Regions from separate parts of the Halomonas sp. TA22 genome, predicted to be linked through region 3. Evidence: predicted binding sites of a transcription regulator. Region 3 holds the regulator's gene; each other region holds the start of a gene.
The links. The regulator sigma-54, encoded in region 3, starts transcription at its own class of promoters, with help from an activator protein. The targets are predictions, from matches to a motif close to TGGCACNNNNNTTGCTNT.

Region 1: the regulator sigma-54 is predicted to act here: its motif matches at 1,185-1,202, upstream of HJD22_RS08840 (CmpA/NrtA family ABC transporter substrate-binding protein).
Region 2: the regulator sigma-54 is predicted to act here: its motif matches at 1,223-1,240, upstream of HJD22_RS10900 (amino acid ABC transporter substrate-binding protein).
Region 4: the regulator sigma-54 is predicted to act here: its motif matches at 1,237-1,254, upstream of HJD22_RS02595 (putative urea ABC transporter substrate-binding protein).

Annotation. Positions count from the first base shown of each region.
Region 1 is NZ_CP053108.1:1,900,097-1,903,197, reverse strand. It holds gene HJD22_RS08840 (CmpA/NrtA family ABC transporter substrate-binding protein) at 1-1,098, opposite strand, end outside; gene HJD22_RS08835 (sigma 54-interacting transcriptional regulator) at 1,386-3,101, shown strand, end outside.
Region 2 is NZ_CP053108.1:2,330,135-2,333,235, reverse strand. It holds gene HJD22_RS10905 (amino acid ABC transporter permease) at 1-14, opposite strand, end outside; gene HJD22_RS10900 (amino acid ABC transporter substrate-binding protein) at 130-1,158, opposite strand; gene HJD22_RS10895 (VanZ family protein) at 1,413-1,787, opposite strand; gene hemE (uroporphyrinogen decarboxylase) at 1,808-2,875, opposite strand; gene ribA (GTP cyclohydrolase II) at 3,097-3,101, shown strand, end outside.
Region 3 is NZ_CP053108.1:3,358,788-3,361,888, reverse strand. It holds gene lptB (LPS export ABC transporter ATP-binding protein) at 1-569, shown strand, start outside; gene HJD22_RS15920 (RNA polymerase factor sigma-54) at 763-2,184, shown strand; gene raiA (ribosome-associated translation inhibitor RaiA) at 2,354-2,662, shown strand; gene HJD22_RS15910 (PTS sugar transporter subunit IIA) at 2,670-3,101, shown strand, end outside.
Region 4 is NZ_CP053108.1:577,158-580,258, forward strand. It holds gene HJD22_RS02590 (LysR family transcriptional regulator) at 111-1,058, shown strand; guanidine-I (ykkC/yxkD leader) riboswitch at 1,255-1,378, shown strand; gene HJD22_RS02595 (putative urea ABC transporter substrate-binding protein) at 1,438-2,511, shown strand; gene HJD22_RS02600 (ABC transporter permease) at 2,581-3,101, shown strand, end outside.

The DNA of each region.
Region 1 (3,101 bases), 1.5 Mb from region 3:
CACCTGCTCGATCACCGTGACTGGCTGGTTGAGATAGTTGGTGGGAGCGATGGCCTCGGCAATTTCGCTGCGATTGGCCGGGTTCGACGAGTACTGGGTGGCGTCGATGATGGCGCGTAGCAGGGCGCCATAGGTGTTGGGGTTCTCGCGGGCGAAGCGGGCACTGGTGGCAAAGGCGCAGCAGGGGTGTCCGTTCCAGATATCCTTGGTCAGCAGATGAATGAAACCGATACGCTCATAAACGGCACGCTGGTTGAACGGATCCGGCGATAGGAAGCCATCGATATTGCCGGCACGCAGGTTGGCGACCATTTCAGGCGGCGGGATCACCCGGATTTGGATGTCCTGGTCCGGATCGAGGCCATGCTCCGCAATGTAGTAGCGCAGCAGGAAATTGTGCATCGAATACTCGAACGGAACACCGAACGTGAATCCCTTCCACTGCTGTGGGTCACGCTTGTCCTGATGGTCGTTGTGCAACACGATCGCCTGACCGTTGATGTTCTCCACCGCAGGGGTGATGAAGGGCCTGGCACTGGAGCCGGCGCCCAGAGTCATTGCCAAAGGCATCGGCGTCAGCATGTGCGCAGCATCGAAACGATCATTCAGCGAATTGTCGCGTATCAGCGCCCACCCTGCGGTCTTGATCACAGAGACATCAAGTCCATAACGCTCATAGAAACCCATAGGGTGCGCCATGATGATCGGCGTAGCGCAGGTAATGGGGATGAAGCCGATATCGAGTCGGGTCTTCTCCAGCGGGCCGGAATCCTCCTTCACTGCCGCCTTGATGGCCTCCATTGGGAAGAGGCTCGCCAGAGCGGCCGCCACGGTACCGCCACCGACCAGCTTCATGAACTGGCGGCGGTGCATGTCGCTATGACCGAACATCCCGCGCACCAGAGCACTCTCGACCATGCGATCCATCATCGCTTCGCTGTCGGCCGGTACAAGACCAGCGCGCCGGGAGACGGCCTGGTGGTTAATCTGAGGTTGCTCGACTTGGCACGTGTGGCAGTCGCAACGGCTGCCATGGACCAGCGACTGATGGTGGTCGAAAGGGTTGCCCAGGCTATTGTGGCTATCATGATCCGACATTTTGTTATTCACCTCACGGAAGCGGTTGCAAAGTGGTTTGCGCCGGCAAGGTGCAGTCATACCTCGACGACGATATCTGCCTTTCAATAGCGAAGCGCATGCCACTTCTTGAGAAGAATAAAAAAGTTTATTAATTTCAAAGGCTTGTGGTTTCCTTAAAAATGGTCCAAGTCTTCTGCGCTTTACGAAAAATCGTAAAATACGATATTTGGTTGATTTTTTTACGAAAAATCGTCGGTGGCGCGGGGCTTGTATGGTTAAGACGATACCCTCGAGTGAAGCCTGTCATGCCACATATTCAGTCCTTGCCTCAGCCCCTTCCAGACATGCTGTCCCTGAGCGAACTTGCGTTTGATCATGCGCCACAGGCTATGCTGATCGTCGATCCTTTCGCGGATTGCGTGGTTGCGATCAACGACGCTGGTTGCGCGATGCTCGGAGCCAAACGGGACTACCATCTCGAGCGGCCCTTCAGCCACTGTCTAGGCGTCTCGTTCCCGCTGTGGATCAGCTTTACCGACGAGGCACTGACGCAATCGCCGGCTTGGTCGGATGATCTGGTGATCATGGATATCAAGCGCCAGCCGCGACGAGTCGAGGTGATTGCGCAACGACTGGAGGATCGGCACCTGCTGCTTTTGACGCTGATCGACCGCGACAAGGCGGAGCAGCGACGGGCGCGGGCCGACCTGCGCCGCCAGCATCGCCATGGGCATGTTGGCTGGGAGCGTGTCGAGCAGGTATTTGAGCGCATCGAGCGTCAGAACCAGTTGATTCTCGGTGCTGCCGGAGAGGGGATTTATGGACTCGACGCCGAGGGCAACACCACCTTCGTCAATCCGGCCGCCGAGCGCATCCTGGGCTGGAGCAGTGACGATATGGTCGGCCATGACGCCCACCGGCTGTTTCACCACACCCGTGCCGATGGCAGTCACTTCCCGGTGCAGCAGTGTCCGATCCATGCTTCGTTCAGCGATGGCCAGGTGCATCGCGTCGATGACGAGGTGTTCTGGCACAAGAATGGCGAGGCGATTCCAGTCGAATACACCAGTACGCCGATCTTCGAGATGGGGCGGCTCGTCGGTGCGGTGGTGCTGTTTCGCGATATTCGCCAGCGCAAGCGTGCCGAGCAGCAGCTGCGAGATGCCTTGGCGGAGGTCGAATCGCTCAAGCAGCGCTTGGAGCTCGAGAACCAGTACCTACAGGAGGAGATCAAGGCCGAACTCAACCATCGCGAGATCGTCGGCGAGAGCCCTGCGGTAGCTCATTTGATCCGCCAGATCGCACTGGTCGCTCCCACCGATGCCAACGTATTGATCAGCGGCGAGTCCGGCACCGGCAAGGAGCTGATCGCACGCGCCATCCATGCCGGCAGCACGCGTAGCGACCGACCGTTGATTCGCGTCAACTGTGCGGCGATCCCCCGCGATCTGTTCGAGAGCGAGTTCTTCGGCCATGTGAGGGGGGCCTTTACCGGGGCGGTGAATGATCGGCCGGGGCGCTTCGAACTGGCCGATGGCGGTACCCTGTTTCTCGATGAAGTTGGCGAGATTCCTCTTGAGCTACAGAGCAAGCTGCTGCGGGTGCTTCAGGATCAGCAGTTCGAGCGTGTCGGGGCCAACCGTACCCACGACGTGGATGTGCGTGTGATTGCGGCGACCAATCGCAACCTGAACGAGATGATCGAGGAGGGGCGCTTTCGCGAGGATCTCTATTTCCGGCTCAACGTGTTTCCCATCAACTCCGTGCCCCTGCGCCAACGCAGCGACGACGTACCGTTATTGGCGCGCCACTTCCTGCACCGCGCTTGTCAGAAGTTCAATAAGCCCGGTGTGCGCATCCCCCCGGCACAGCTCGATATCCTCAGGCGCTATGCCTGGCCGGGCAACATTCGCGAACTGGAAAACGTCATCGAGCGTCAGGTCATCGTCTCCCAGAATAGACTCCTAAACTTCGATGACCTCTTGATTGAGGGGCCGCTGCATGTGCAGGCACCTGCCTCT
Region 2 (3,101 bases), 1.0 Mb from region 3:
GGTCGAGCAGGCATGGACATCGTCTCCGCCAGGAGTGGTGCTTGAGTCATGGGCTATCCGCCAGGCCGGGTGGCCTGGCGGAAGAGGCCGTACGTGCACCGGCGGGCGCCGGTGCATCAGGCGGGACGCTTAGCGTACCGGCGGGGCGTACTGGATGCCGCCATCCGTCCACAGAGCATTGATCCCGCGCTCGATTTGCAGCGGAGAATCCATACCCACGTTGCGGTCGTAGCTTTCGGCGTAATTGCCGACCTGGCTGACGATGTTATAGACCCAATCGGCGTCCAGACCCATGCCTTCGCCGTAGTTGCCATCCTGGCCCAGCAGGCGAGCGATATCGGGGTTCTCTGAATCGCGCATCTCGTCGGCGTTTTCACTGGTGATGCCGTACTCTTCGGCATTGAGCATGGCGAACAGCGACCACTTGACGATGTTCAGCCACTGATCGTCGCCCTGACGAACCACTGGACCCAGCGGCTCCTTGGAGATGACCTCCGGCAGCACCACGGCGCCATCGGGATTGTCGAGCTGAATGCGCAGGGCAGCCAGCTGGGAAGTGTCGGAGGTCAGCACGTCGCAACGGCCCGCCTGGAAACCGCCTACGGTCTGCTCGGAGGTATCGAAGACGATCGGGTCGAACTCCATGTCGTTGGCACGGAAGTAGTCGGCCAAGTTCAGCTCGGTGGTGGTGCCGGACTGGATGCAGATCGCCGCGCCGTCGAGCTCGCGCGCGCTGGAGATGCCCAGGTCGGTGGAGACCATGAAGCCTTGACCGTCGTAAAAGTTAACGCCGGTGAAGTTCAGACCCAGCGTGGTGTCGCGGGTGGTGGTCCAGGTGGTGTTGCGTGACAGCAAGTCGACTTCGCCAGACTGCAGGGCAGTGAAGCGCTCGACCGCGTTCAATGGCACATAGCGCACGGCTTCGGCATCGCCGAAGACCGCAGCGGCCACCGCACGGCAGACGTCAACGTCGATGCCCTGCCACTCGCCCTGGTCATCCGGCGCGGAGAAACCGGGCAGGCCGTCGCTGACGCCACACTGCACCGCTCCACGGCTGAGCGTATCTTGCAGAGTGGTGGCCGATGCACTGACGGAAGCACCGGCAGCCAGCACGGCGGCGGAAGTCAGCAGCATGAGCTTGTTATTCTTGTGTGACATGGAGAATCCCTCACGTAATAGTCATTAATTTGGACATGCGCCTGTATAAGCATGTGCCAAGACCATAGCAAAGAGTGTTCCAATAACGTGAGACGCTGGCGATAACTCTTATTCAACGCAGAAAAAGCAGGTAAAAGCGCGGTTCTGCCCAGACTTGACAAGGCCCGGCACTCTGGCCGGGCCTATTCGCGCCTCAAAACGGTGCAAACTCTGGTGCAACAAGACGTTAATAGTGCACCAAGGCAGCGACGGCGTTACTCGGTCTCATCTCCTCGGCCGAGAAAGCCGCGCCGAAACAAGTAGAGCACTGCTACGGCACTCGTCGCGCCTAGACTATTGGCGAAGATATCGAGCCAGTCACCACCACTACGGTCGGGCACCGGAATCTGCGCATACTCGATGGCAATGCCGTAGAGCACCACGAGCACCAGCGTCAGGCTAAGCCGCACTCCGGCAAGCCCGACCAGCCCGGCCAGGCCGGCATAGCCGACGAAGTGGTTGAACTTGTCCCACGGCAGATTGCTCGGCATGTCGCTGCCCGGGGTCAGGCTGCCCACGGCGATCGCCACGGCCGCGATCGCTGCCATGACCGTCCACAGGCGACGCCGGTCGTGCCAGTACGTCATCATTGTTCTTATCTGGGCCATGGTCATGCGCCCTGATGGTAGGCCGGACTCAGCTCATGCAAGGCGTCCATGAACGCGGTGACATGATCCGGATCGGTGAACTGGCTGATCCCGTGGCCCAGGTTGAAGACGTGGCCCGGCCCCGTTCCGTAGCTATCCAGCACTCGTGCCACTTCGGCACGGATCGCCGCCGGCTTGGCGAACAGCACGTTGGGGTCGAGATTGCCCTGCAGCGCGACCCGATGCCCGACCCGCTCGCGCGCGTCGGAGAGTTCCGTGGTCCAGTCGAGTCCCAGCGCATCGCTGCCGGCACCGGCGATATGCTCGAGCCACTGGCCGCCATTCTTGGTGAACAGGATAACGGGCACGCGACGCCCATCGTGCTCGCGGATCAATCCGGCAACGATCTGCTCCATGTAGCGCAGCGAGAACTCCAGATAGGCCGGGGTGGAGAGCACGCCGCCCCAGGTGTCGAAGATCTGTACCGCCTGGGCCCCGGCGCGAATCTGCGCGTTGAGGTAGTCAGTCACCGCCGTGGCCAGGAGGTCGAGCAGCTCGTGCATGGCGTCGGGGTTGCCGTAGAGCATCGACTTCACATGGCGGAAGTCCTTGCTCGAGGCGCCCTCTACCATGTAGGTGGCAAGCGTCCAGGGGCTGCCTGAGAAGCCGATCAGCGGCACCCGACCATTCAGCTCATGCCGAATGGTGCGCACCGCGTTCATCACGTAGTCGAGATCGCGCTCGGCATCCGGGGCCTTGAGCGCAGCCACGTCTTCGGCACTGCGCACCGGCTTGCGGAATTTCGGCCCCTCGCCGGTCTCGAAATAGAGCCCAAGGCCCATGGCATCGGGGATCGTCAGGATATCCGAGAAGAGAATGGCGGCGTCCAGCGGATAGCGCTCTAGTGGCTGCAGGGTGACCTCGCAGGCCAGTTCCTGATTGCGGCACAGGTCCATGAAGCTGCCGGCATCGGCGCGTGAGGCGCGGTATTCCGGCAGGTAGCGACCTGCCTGGCGCATCATCCATACCGGAGTGCGGTCCACCGGCTGACGGGCCAGGGCGCGCAGGAAGCGATCGTTCTTGAGAGACATGAGATAGACTCGGTGCTTGCGAATTTGTGCGCATTGTACCCAATGACGCCGCCGGCGGCTTGATTCGTGACAGTACTCCCCCCACCTATAGCCATTATTCATCACTACATTCGTCGCTTTCGGCGGCGTACTACCCTGCCGCCGTGAGCGGGGACGGCGAACCTGCTAGAATGGCCTCCTCAATTCGCCGGCCACGCCGTCGCTCAGCATCGAGGTTTTCCGTGAC
Region 3 (3,101 bases):
TGCGCGCCGATGCGGGCGAAGTACACATCGACGACCTCGACCTGACCAAGGCGGCCATGCATCGCCGCGCCCAGGCGGGCATTGGCTATCTTCCCCAGGAGGCCTCGGTATTTCGCAAGCTCAGCGTGGCTGACAACATCATGGCGATCCTCGAGACGCGCGAGGATCTCGATCGCGAGGGTCGCCACGCAAGTCTCGAGCAGTTGCTGGAAGATTTTCATATCACCCATATCCGCGACAACCTGGGCATGAGTCTCTCCGGGGGAGAACGTCGACGTGTCGAGATCGCTCGCGCCCTGGCAACGGAGCCCGCCTTCATCTTGCTCGATGAGCCGTTCGCCGGGGTCGACCCGATCTCGGTAGGCGAGATCAAGGGCGTCATCAGACAGCTCAAGCGTCGTGAAATCGGCGTCCTGATCACCGATCACAACGTGCGCGAAACCCTGGACATCTGCGACCGAGCCTATATCGTCGGTGACGGTCAGATCATCGCCGAGGGCAATGCCGAAGCGATTCTCACCAACCAACGGGTACGCGAAGTCTATCTCGGGGAAGACTTCCGACTCTAGGTTCAAGAGCCTTCGGCACGCCGCCACTGCTCGGCGGCCGCCATCAACCGCATGAAAACTTTCTACGCTGCCCAATCTGGCATGGTACTTGCGCATGGCATGTTTCTTGCTCAGTTTTCACGCAATTGAGTCTTGCAAGGGATTGCGGCGCGAGCTAACGTGTCGTCTCATTTGTCAGTGAACACCCCTTGCCATGGCCATGAAACCCTCGTTGCAACTCCGTGTCGGCGCGCACCTGACCATGACGCCGCAGCTCCAACAGGCCATCGCCCTTTTGCAGCTGTCGACACTCGACCTGCGCCAGGAGATTCAACAGGCGCTTGAAGCCAACCCCATGCTAGAGCTGGACGACGGCTTCGGCGAGCAGGAGGTCGCCGAAGCGCGTGAAGAGGAGTGGAACAGCGAAATTCCCGAGGAGCTCTCTACTGACAGCGACTGGTCGGACACCTACCAGGACATGGCGCCCAGTGGAAGCAGCTCGGGCGAGGGGCCGGATTTCGAGCGCAACGCTAGTGGCGAGAGCCTCCACGACCACCTCGCCTGGCAGTTGGCGATGACCGATCTCAGCGAGCGCGAACGCATCATCGCCGAGAGCCTGATCGATGCCGTCGATGACAATGGTTATCTCAACGGCGCTCTCGACGAGCTGTGCGCCGGCCTTCGCGACCAGGGGCTGGCCGGACTCAAGAGCACCGAGGTAGAGCAGGTGCTGATGCGCCTGCAGCAGTTCGAGCCCACCGGCGTATGCGCCCGAGAGCTGCGCGAGTGTCTGCTCCTCCAGCTCGGCGTGCTGCCCGAGGAGACACCACTGCTGCCCCAGGCGAAACGTCTTGTCAGACAGTTCCTCGAAGCGCTTGGCAATGACGATCGCAAACTACTGAAGCGGCGTCTGCGCCTCGAGGACGAGGAACTCGACCGGGTCATCGCCCTGATTCGCTCACTCGATCCCCGCCCCGGCCAGGCCTTCGGCGAAAGCGACAACGACTATGTCATTCCCGACCTGATCGCCCGCCATGGCCGTGAAGGCTGGCGCATCGAGCTCAATCCCGACGCCCTGCCGCGTATGCGCATCCAACCCGACTATGCCGCCCTGATCAAGCGCGCCGACAAGAGCGATGACAATACCTTCATGAAGCAGCACCTGCAGGAGGCGCGCTGGCTGATCAAGAGTCTCTCGAGTCGCAATGACACCCTGCTGCGCGTAGGCCGGGAGATCATGGCGCGTCAGATCGATTTTCTCGAAAAGGGCGAAGAGTCGATGAAGCCATTGATACTGGCCGATATCGCCCAAGCCGTGGAGATGCACGAATCGACGATCTCGCGAGTGACGACGCAGAAGTACATTCATACGCCCCGTGGCGTCTTCGAGCTCAAGTACTTCTTCTCAAGCCATGTCGGCGGTACTGGCGACAGCGGCGATGCCCATTCGAGCACAGCGATCCGCGCGCGCCTGAAGAAACTGATTGGCGAGGAGCCAGCGCGCAAGCCGCTCTCCGACAGCAAGCTCGTCGAACTCCTCGAAGCGAGCGGCATCAAGGTGGCCAGGCGGACCGTAGCCAAGTACCGCGAAGCGATGGGCATCCCCCCCTCCAGCGAACGCAAGAGACTCTCCTGAAATCCATGTCTCAAAGCGCGTATCAATGGACGTTAACTCCTAATACATTGAAATAAATAAGCTAAAATAATGAAGGGGCATCCATGTCAAATCCTCGGATGCCTAGGGGTATGCAATAGGGCAAAAAGGGTTACAATCGAACTGCAACCCGCCGCAACAGGAGAGTGTCATGCAAGTGAATATCGCCGGGCACCATGTGGAACTGACCGATGCACTGCGCGCTTACATCAACGAGAAGCTTGCTCGACTCGAACGCCACTATGACAACATTACCTCGGTCCAGGTTACACTCTCCATCGAGAGGGAGCGCCAGCAGGCAGCCAGCACTCTGCACGCCGCGGGTGCAGACATTCATGCCGATGCCGAGGATGGCGACATGTACGCTGCCATAGACGCCCTTGCCGATAAACTCGATCGCCAGTTGGTCAAACACAAGGAAAAGGCACAGGCACGCGCCCAGGGCGTCGGTGCCCGCTGAGCTACCCATGACGTTGCAAACCATCCTACCCCCTGAGCGTACGCTGTATGGTGTCGCCGGGGGGAGCAAGAAGCGAGTGCTGGAATTTTTCAGCACCTTCATCGCCCAGAACACACCAAGTCTCGATAGCCAGGAAGTCTTCAGTCGGCTTATTGGACGTGAACGCCTAGGCAGTACCGGCATCGGCAACGGTGTTGCTATTCCTCATGCCCGCAGCCCTCACTGCAAGGCCCCCTTGGCGGGTTTTCTCAAGCTCAGTGAGGCGGTGGATTTCGATGCCATCGATGGCGAGCCTGTCGATCTGGTCTTCGTACTGCTGGTACCGGAAGAGGCTGACGATACGCACCTGGCGCTCCTGGCCCAGGTCGCCGGCGTGATGAACGACAGCGATACTCGTCATCGATTGCGCAAGAGCGACAGCCAGCGACAGCTTTACGAT
Region 4 (3,101 bases), 950 kb from region 3:
ATGCAACACAGGCATAGATTTAGCATTCAATTGCATTCGTGAATGATTTTCAAGACTATTCTGCTGTGCGAGACTGTCCTCTACCACGGTCACTCGCTTAGAGAGCCTCCATGCACGATCTCGACGAATTAGCTGCTTTCGTAGCGGTAATGGAATCTGGCAGCCTGACCCAGAGTGCTCGTACGCTAGGCGTCGCGAAATCCACCTTGAGCCGGCGCATCAATCAGCTCGAGAGCCGGTTGTCGCAGCCGTTGTTGCGCCGTCAGGCCAACCGGCTCATCCCCACCGAAGCGGGCACTCTGTTTCACGCCTACAGCCAGCAGATTCTACGTCTGGCGGAGCAGGCGCAGCAGGCACTTGAAGCGTTGCGGGAGGAGGTCAGTGGTGAACTGATCGTATATACCCACGAGGGCTTTGCCAGAGGGTGGCTCGCCAGCCAGATGGAAGCCTTTGCCGAGCGTTATCCGGGCATACGCCTGACGCTGCGCACCCAGTTGTCGCCTCCCCAGCGCCCGGAGGATGCACCTCTGTGCCTCTGGCTGGGACCGCCTCCCGAATGCGGGCTGCGCCAGGAGAACCTGGGCATCATGAGACGTGGACTCTATGCCCACCCCGCCTACCTGGCGCGTTACGGCACCCCTACCCACCCCCGCCAACTGGCCGACCATGCCTGGGTCGACCTGATAAGAGAGGGGGAAGACGGCGTGTTCCTGCAGCATGCCGATGAGGGCGAGTACCACCTTATCCCTCCCCGTACATGGCTGAGCGTCGACCAGCATGCACTGCATATCGACGCTATCGCACGCGGCAAGGGGATTGGCATCATGCCGCACTGGATGGCCCAGCAGCGCTTGAAGCATCACCCCGACACGCTGACGCGCTGCCTGGAGGCATGGCATCCAGCGCCACTACCCGTCACACTGCTCTACGCCTTCGGCAGGCAACCCTGCAAGGTCTCCACCCTGCTCAAGCATCTGCGCCAGTCGATACCCGATGCGTGGCGCGTCGAGTACAGCGAGATGCTTGCCCAGAGCAATACCCACCTTTTGGAACATTGATCCGCACCAACTTCGTGCAACGCTCTATCTTTGCACTCAATCCATGCATCTTTATCCGCAACCTGGGCCGGTATTAAAGGCTCTCGATCTCTTAACCGACTGGTAAATCGGCTTTTTAGCGCGACTGGCAGACTTCTTGTAGGGATAAATGGAGTCCATGGGGTATCGGCAGCACAGCTGCCAGACAATTTGCTTTCCAATGGATGGCTAGGGTTCCGATCGCATCAATATTCACCCCAGATGCGATGACTGGTCCGAGAGCCATCGACCCGGCGCCTATCAGGCGCAAGGTTACACGGCGGGGGAAAAGCCCGGGAGGATAAGGTGCAGATGACTGCGCCGATGCCCTCGAGTTACCCAACGTCAATTGGAGGCCGTTATGCCCCGCACTCTGCCCAATCGCTCTATCCTTGCAGCGACGCTATCCACCACTCTACTCGCCACGGCCCTAAGTGCACCGATGACTCAGGCCCAGGAGCGCGATCAGTTCAGCGTCTGCTGGTCGATCTATGCCGGATGGATGCCCTGGGCCTATGCAGACATAGAAGGCATCGTCGACAAGTGGGCCGACGAATATGGCATCAGCATTGATGTCATCCAGGTCAACGACTATGTGGAATCGATCAACCAGTTCACTTCCGGTAATGTCGATGGCTGCGCCATGACCAACATGGATGCCCTGACCATTCCCGCAGCCAGCGGCGTCGACTCCACTGCCTTGATCATCAACGACTACTCCGATGGCAACGACGGTATCGTGCTCAAGAACAGCGACGATCTGGCCGACATCGAGGGGCGTCGGGTCAACTTGGTACAATTCAGCGTCTCGCACTACTTCCTGGCTCGGGCCCTGGAGAGCGTCGGCCTGACCGAGCGTGATATCGAAACGGTCAATACCTCGGACGCCGACATCGTCGGGCTATTCAGCAGCGCCAGCACCGAAGCTGTGGCGGCCTGGAATCCCCAGCTCAGTGCCATTGCCGACATGCCGGACAGCAATGTCGTCTATACCTCCGCCGAGATTCCCGGCGAGATTCTCGACATGATGGTAGTCAACACCGACACCCTGGCCGCCAATCCTGACTTCGGCCATGCCCTGGTCGGCGCCTGGTACGAAGTCATGGCGCTGGTCGAGGCTAGGGATGAACAGGCCCTCTCGATCATGGCCGATGCGGCCGGCACCGATCTCGAGGGGTATCTTGCCCAGCTCGATGCCACCTACCTCTATACCGATCCCACCGAAGCCATAGCACTAATGGAGGGTGATGAGCTGCTCGAGACTATGCAGCGCGTCGCCGAATTCAGTTTCGAGCATGGCTTACTCGGCGACATGGCGCCCGATCCTGGCGTGGTCGGCGTCGAGACGCCCAGCGGCGTTTACGGCGATGAAAGCAATATCATGCTGCGCTTCGATCCCAGCTATACCCAAGCCTATATCGACTCCCGCCAGTAAATGCGAGTGGGCGGCCTGCCCTGTCGGCCAGGCCGCCCACCGGTCACTTGTCCCGATGCGGAGTTCGCCATGAAACGCCTGATCAATCTTACGCCCTCCTACGGCGGTCGCTGGTTACTTGGCCTGGCACCCTTTGTGCTGCTGGCGATGGTGTATCTCAGCCTGTCCAATGCCCGACTCGCCGAGAACCCAGGCGATCGACTGCTTCCTGCGCCCACCACCATGGCCCAGACCTTCTACAACCTGGCCACGGCGGAAAACGTGCGTACCGGTCAGATCACTCTCTGGGCCGATACCCTGGCCAGCCTCGAACGGCTATTGCTCGGGGTGGCGATCAGTGCGCTGATCGGCCTGGTTGTAGGCATCGTCAGTGGCGGCCTGCCATTAATCCGCGCCAAGCTCTCCCCCCTGGTCACAGTGGCCTCACTGATCCCGCCGATGGCAATTCTGCCGATACTATTCATCGCTTTCGGCACCGGCGAGATGGCCAAGATCGGACTGATCGTGATCGGGGTGGCGCCTTTCCTGATTCGAGACCTGCAGGGACATGCGCTGCGCCTGCCCGACGAGCAACTAATCAAGGCCCAGAC